DNA from 2 places in the Streptomyces sp. NPDC093097 genome. Region 2 is predicted to be linked to the other one. Evidence: riboswitches for the same ligand, from Rfam matches in the RefSeq annotation. Region 2 holds a riboswitch; the other holds the start of a gene.
What was found. A riboswitch is a leader RNA that binds a small molecule or an ion and turns the genes downstream of it on or off. The one in region 2 is predicted to bind glycine.
Positions count from the first base shown of each region.

Region 1: it holds a riboswitch for glycine, as region 2 does, so the genes downstream of both, gcvP (aminomethyl-transferring glycine dehydrogenase) here and gcvT (glycine cleavage system aminomethyltransferase GcvT) in region 2, are expected to answer to the same signal.

Region 1 is NZ_JBIVOW010000018.1:9,201-12,602, forward strand. It holds gene ACIQE0_RS26895 (DNA polymerase IV) at 1-1,151, shown strand, start outside; gene ACIQE0_RS26900 (PRC-barrel domain-containing protein) at 1,061-1,456, opposite strand; glycine riboswitch at 1,558-1,657, shown strand; gene gcvP (aminomethyl-transferring glycine dehydrogenase) at 1,847-3,402, shown strand, end outside.
Region 2 is NZ_JBIVOW010000009.1:264,101-267,502, reverse strand. It holds gene gcvT (glycine cleavage system aminomethyltransferase GcvT) at 2-1,120, opposite strand; glycine riboswitch at 1,273-1,369, opposite strand; gene ACIQE0_RS18330 (AAA family ATPase) at 1,666-2,361, shown strand; gene ACIQE0_RS18325 (enhanced serine sensitivity protein SseB) at 2,498-3,337, shown strand; gene ACIQE0_RS18320 (enhanced serine sensitivity protein SseB C-terminal domain-containing protein) at 3,390-3,402, shown strand, end outside.

The DNA of each region.
Region 1 (3,402 bases), on a different contig from region 2:
AGCCGCTGAGCCTGGATGAGGCCTTTGTGGACCTGGAGGCGGGCGGGGTGCCGGCGGAGTCGGCGGCGGCGCGGGCGGTGGGGGAGCGGCTGCGGCGCGATATCCGGGTGGTCACCGGGCTGACCGGTTCGGTGGGGCTGGCCGGTGCCAAGATGCTTGCCAAGATCGCGTCGGAGGCGGCGAAGCCGGACGGTCTGGTGGTGATCGAGCCCGGCACCGAGCGGGAGTTGTTGGAGCCGATGCCGGTGCGGACGCTGCCCGGGGTCGGTCCGGCGACGGCCGAGACGCTGCGCCGGGCCGGGATCCACACCGTCGCGGAGACCGCCGAGGCGGGGGAGGCGGAGCTGGTGCGGCTGTTGGGCAAGGCGCACGGCGCCGGGCTGTACGCGATGGCGATGGGGCAGGACGACCGGCCGGTGGTGGCCGAGCGGGACGCGAAGTCGGTGTCGGTCGAGGACACCTTCGAGGTCGATCTGACGGACCGGACGCGGGTGCGGAACGAGATGCTGCGGCTGGCGGACCGGTGTGTGGCGCGGCTGCGGGCTGCCGGGCGGTCCGGTCGCACGGTGGTGATCAAGGTGCGGAACTACGACTTCTCGACACTGACCCGGTCCGAGACGTTGCGTGGGCCCACGGACGACCCGGCGGTCGTCCGGGAGGCCGCTGTACGGCTGTTGGAGACGGTGGACACCACCGGCGGGGTCCGGCTGCTGGGTGTGGGGGTCAGTGGGCTGGCCGACTTCACGCAGGAGGACCTGTTCGCGCAGCTGGCCACGGAGCGGGAGGCGGAGGAGCGGTCCGCGGGCGGGGCGGCGGAGCCGGCGGCGGAGGTGCCGGCGGGGGAGCGCGAGGCTGCTCCGGAGCTGCCGCGGCGCTGGCACCCGGGGCTGGACGTGGTCCATGAGGAGTTCGGCGCCGGGTGGGTGCAGGGCAGCGGTGTGGGGAGGGTGACCGTGCGGTTCGAGACGCCGTGGTCCGCACCGGGACGGGTGCGGACCTTCGCCGTCGACGATCCGGCGCTGCGGCCGGGTGAGCCCCTGTCGCTGCTGGGCGGGCCGGATCAGCCGTCCGCGCCGGCGATCCGTCCGAAGTCGGTGTCACCGGCGGACGAGGCGGGGTCCGCGGCCGGCGAGGAGATATCCAGTCGGTAGTGGTGGTAGAGCTGGAGTTCCTGTTCGGGGGAGAGGTGCCGGCCGACGCCGAAGTCCGGGGCGCCCTTGATGAGCTTGCGGTCGTAGGGGATGTGCAGGCTTTCGCCGACCATCTTGCTCGGTTCCAGGGGGACGAACGCGTCTCGGCTGAAGAGGCCGGTGCGGACGGCCGCCCACTCCGGTTCGCCCGTCGCATCGTCGAGGTAGACCTCGTCGACGGTCCCTATTTTCGTGCCGTTCCGGTCGAACGCTTTGCGGCCGATGAGGCTCCGGGGATCGATATCGGTTTGCACGGTCCCTCCAATTGGTCGCAACTGCCTTGTGACAACTACGAAACGGCACATTCCAAGCCTCGGCCACTCGAAGGATCGTTCCGGCAGTGCGCTGGTAGGCTGGCGATGGCCGTCGACCCCATGCGGGAGAGTCCTTTTGTCGTTCGCGACCAGGGGCGCCGAAGGAGCAAATCCTCCCCGGAAACTCTCAGGCACACGTACCGCATGGACGAGGTCACTCTGGAAAGCAGGGCGGGCCACGGACAGCATCACGCCGGAACCCCTCCTCACCGACGGTGAAAGCCGGGCCGCAGCCTGCGGGCCGGTGAAGCTCTCAGGTTGAGATGACAGAGGGGGAGGCCGTCCGGGCACCAGCGCCGTGGTGCCCCTCGTAGGTCATAGTGACCAGGAGGCCCCCGCACGATGACCACCAACCGCATCCCCCTGACCGAGCTGGAGCGCGGCACCCCGTTCGAGGACCGGCACATCGGCCCCGACCACGAGGCGCAGGCCAAGATGCTCGCGCAGGTCGGCTTCGGATCGCTGGACGAGCTCACCGCCGCCGCAGTCCCCGACGTGATCAAGAGTGCCGAGGCGCTGGGTCTGCCGCAGGCCCGTACCGAGGCCGAGGTCCTGGCGGAGCTGCGTGCCCTCGCGGAGCGCAACCAGGTCCTGTCGCCCATGATCGGGCTCGGCTACTACGGCACCTTCACGCCGCCGGTGATCCTGCGCAACGTGATGGAGAACCCGTCCTGGTACACGGCCTACACGCCCTACCAGCCGGAGATCTCGCAGGGCCGGCTGGAGGCCCTGCTGAACTTCCAGACCATGGTCGCGGACCTGACCGGACTGCCCACCTCCGGTGCGTCCCTCCTGGACGAGGGCACGGCCGCCGCTGAGGCGATGGCGCTCTCCCGCCGGGTCGGCAAGGTCAAGCAGGGCGTCTTCCTGGTCGACGCGGACTGTCTGCCGCAGACCATCGCGGTCGTCCGGACCCGTGCCGAACCGACCGGTGTGGAGGTCGTGGTCGCCGACCTGTCGGACGGCATCCCGGAGGAGGTCGCCGAGCGCGGCGTCTTCGGCGTGCTGCTCCAGTACCCGGGTGCGTCCGGTGCGGTGCGCGACCCGCGGGCCCTCATCGAGCGGGCTCATGAGCTGGGTGCCGTCGTCACCGTCGCCGCCGACCTGCTGGCGCTGACGCTGCTGACCTCGCCCGGTGAGCTCGGTGCGGACATAGCGGTCGGTACCACCCAGCGCTTCGGCGTCCCGATGGGCTTCGGTGGCCCGCACGCCGGCTTCATGGCCGTCCGCCAGCAGCACGCCCGCAGCCTCCCCGGCCGGCTGGTGGGCGTCTCCGTCGACGCCGACGGCAACAAGGCCTACCGCCTGGCGCTGCAGACCCGTGAGCAGCACATCCGCCGGGAGAAGGCCACCAGCAACATCTGCACCGCGCAGGTGCTGCTCGCCGTCATGGCCGGTATGTACGCCGTGTACCACGGTCCCGAGGGGCTGCGCACCATCGCCCGGCGTACCCACCGCTACGCCGCGATCCTGGCCAAGGGCCTGGCGGACGGCGGTGTCGAGCTCGTCCATGACGCGTACTTCGACACCCTGACCGCGCGGGTGCCGGGTCGGGCCGCCGAGGTCGTCGCGGCCGCCCGCGAGGCCGGTGTCAACCTCCGGCAGGTGGACGCGGACCTCGTCGGCATCGCCTGCGACGAGACCACCGGTCGTGCCGAGCTGGCCGGCGTCTGGGGCGCGTTCGGGGTCCGGGGCGACATCGAGGCGCTGGACGCGGCCGCGGCCGACGCCCTGCCGCAGTCGCTGCTGCGCACCGACGACTACCTCGGCCACCCGGTCTTCCACCAGCACCGCTCCGAGACCGCGATGCTGCGCTACCTGCGCACGCTGGCCGACAAGGACTACGCGCTGGACCGAGGGATGATCCCGCTCGGTTCCTGCACGATGAAGCTGAACGC
Region 2 (3,402 bases):
GCTACTTCTGGCGCTTGTAGAAGGGCAGCGCGGTGACCTCGTAGGGCTCGTGGGCGCCGCGGATGTCCACCCGGACGCCCGCCGTGCCCGGCGCGGCGTACGCGGCGTCGACGTAGGCCATGGCGATCGGCTTGCCGAGGGTGGGGGAGGGCGCGCCCGAGGTGACCTCGCCGATCACCGTGCCGTCGGCCGCCACGACCGGGTAGCCGGCGCGCGGCACCCGGCGGCCCGCGGCCACCAGGCCCACCAGCGTGCGCGGCGGGGACTGCTCGGCGCGCTCGGCGGCCGCGGCCAGCGCCGCGCGCCCGACGAAGTCGCCCTCCTTCTCGAACTTCACGACCCGGCCCAGGCCCGCGTCGAACGGGGTGAGCGCGGTGGTCAGCTCGTGTCCGTACAGCGGCATCCCCGCCTCCAGGCGCAGGGTGTCGCGGCAGGACAGACCGCAGGGGGCCAGGCCGACGTCCTCGCCCGCCGCGGTCAGCGCCTCCCACAGCGCGACCGCGTCCGCCGGCCGGACGAACAGCTCGAAGCCGTCCTCGCCGGTGTAGCCGGTGCGGGCGATCAGCGCCTCGACGCCGGCGACCGTGCCGGGCAGGCCCGCGTAGTACTTCAGCCCGTCCAGGTCGGCGTCGGTCAGCTTCTTGAGGATGCCGGGGGACTCCGGGCCCTGCACCGCGATCAGCGCGTAGGCGTCCCGGTCGTCGCGGACCGCGGCGTCGAAGCCCGCCTGGCGCTCGATCAGCGCGTCCAGCACCACCTGGGCGTTGGAGGCGTTGGCGACGACCATGAACTCGGTCGCGCCGAGGCGGTAGACGATCAGGTCGTCGAGGATGCCGCCGTCGGGGGCGCAGATCATGGTGTAGCGGGCGCGGCCGACCTTCAGCGCGCTGAGGTTGCCGACCAGCGCGTGGTCGAGCAGGGCGCCGGCCTGCGGGCCGGTGACGGTGAGCTCGCCCATGTGGGAGAGGTCGAACAGGCCGGCGCGGGTGCGGACCGCGAGGTGCTCCTCGCGCTCGCTGCGGTAGCGCAGCGGCATGTCCCAGCCGGCGAAGTCGGTCATGGTCGCGCCGAGCGCGCGGTGCGTGGCATCGAGCGCCGTGCGGCGGGGGGCTTCAGTCATCGTTCCGGGCTCCCAGGCATGGGTGACAAGACGGTCTCCCCATCTGTCATCGGAACCTGAGAGGTTCACCGGGATCCCGCGGGCGGGCCCGGTTTGCACCTTGGGTGGAGCCGCCCCGTTCAGCCAGGCAGTGGCTCGCTTTTCAGATCTGCCTCGCCCGCGCGGTATATGGGGCCTGAGAGATTCAAGGGAGGACTTGCTCCTTCGGCGCCCCGCCAAGACGGCCGGGGACTCTCCCGCGCGGATTCAAGCGGCCGGTATGGAATTGGCTGACTGCGCACGGGGCGACCTTCCGGTGCGCCCGTGGCGGCCACATCATTACACGGGAACGCCGTTTGCAGGAGTCCCAGCTGCCGCTTTTGTTCCCGGTCGGGCCTGCCGCACCGCCCGCGGCGGGGCCCGTCGCCGGGCCGCCCGGCGGGCCGTCACCTCGGGGGCGCACCCGCCGGCCCTTGCCGCGCATTACCTTTTCTTGACACTCTGCACGCTCTGCGGGAGCGCCGGGGCACGCGCCCGGCGCGGGTCCTCGGGGAGGGGCGGGCACGGTGCACGGCGAGCTGGCGTACACGAGAACGGCGGGGGCCGCGCCCCCGGAACCGGTCCGGGACGAGCCCCCGGAACGACACCGCGGGCGCCGTGCCGACCGCCCCCGCCGCACCGATCTGCGCGGCCCCGGCCGGCCCCCGCACACCGTGCTCCGCTTCCCGCCCGGCGATCTCGTCGTGGTCTCCGGACTGCCGGGCAGCGGCAAGAGCACCCTGATGCGGCGGGCGGTGCCCGTGCGCGACGGCCGCGGCGCACCGGTGCACCGCGTCGACTCCCAGGACGCCCGGGAGACTTGGGAGGGCGGCCCGCTGCGCCGGCTCCCCTACGCCCTCTGCCGCCCGCTGGTCCGCGTCGCGCACTACCGCACGCTGCGCCGCGCGCTGCGCTCCGGCGCGAGCGTGGTGGTGCACGACTGCGGGACATGGGCGTGGGTGCGCCGCTGGCTCGCCCGGACCGCCCGGCGCGGCGGCCGGGCGCTGCACCTGGTCCTCCTCGACGTACCGCCCGCGGCGGCCCTGGGGGGCCAACGGGCGCGCGGCCGCGGGGTGTCGCGGTACGCCTTCGCCCGCCACCGCCGGGCGGTGCGCCGCCTGGTGAAGCGGGCCGAGACGGCCCGGCTCCCGAGAGGCGTCGGCTCCGCGGTGCTGCTGGACCGGCGCTCCGCCGCGGCGCTGGAGCGGCTCACCTTCGACTGAGCGGACCGTCCCCGCGCACGTCGCCGGCTTCGAGCCGCGGCCCGTCGCCCGTTAGGGTCTGATCCACCGGGCGGGTCCGCACACCCGCCTCCGGGAGGAGTCGGCCGGGCAGCCCGGCCAGTAATGGGTGGGTGAGATGAACTATCCGGACAATGACCCGCGGCACGGCGGGCCGGTGCCGGCAACGGACGCGGGGATACCGCCGGTCGCCTGGCCGGCCAACGAACTGGAAGAGGTGCTGGGCGCCTCGGTCGGCCACCCCGAGGCCGGCGGCCGGATCGTCGAGGTGCTGGGCCGCAGCCAGGTATGGGTGCCGCTGCCCGAGGGCGGCGGACCGGACAGCGCGGGCCCGGGGGCGTCCGGCCTGGACGTGCCGACCACCGAGATCGACGGCGCCGCGTACGTCCCGGTCTTCAGCTCCGAGCAGGAGTTCCGGCGGGTCGTCGGCACGCACCTGTCGTACACCGTCGCGCCCGCGGGGGAGTTCGCCCGCGGGCTGCCGCCGCTGCTGGGCCTGGTGGTCAACCCCGGTGGCACCGTCGGCGTCCCGCTGCCGCCGCCCGCGGTGGCCGAACTGTGCCGGACCGGGCGCACGGAACTGGACGGCCCGCCGACCGCCGGCGCCCGGGTGCGGCTCTTCGAACCGGACTGGCAGGACGAGCCGGTGGACTTCCTCGCCGCCGCCGGACTGGCCTTCTCCGGCGCCGGGTTCGTGCGCACCGCCCGGCGCGCGCTGGCCAGCGTCGAGGGCGACACGCCGGCGCTCTTCGTCGGGGTGCAACTGGACGTCGCGCCCGAGCGGTTCCAGGACGGCTCCGCCCGCGACGAGGCGCTGACGGCCCTGGGGCGGGCCCTGGGGCAGGTGCCGGTGCCCTGGCCGGTCCAGCTCGTGCTGCTCGACGTCGCCCAGGGCGACCCGGTCGCCGACTGGATGCTGGAGCGCGTGCGGCCTTTCTACACCTCGGACCACTCGTAAGCTGGTGGACGACGGGCGGGCGGGCGCCCGGCCGGGAGAAGGGACGGACCACGTGAGCGCGGGTG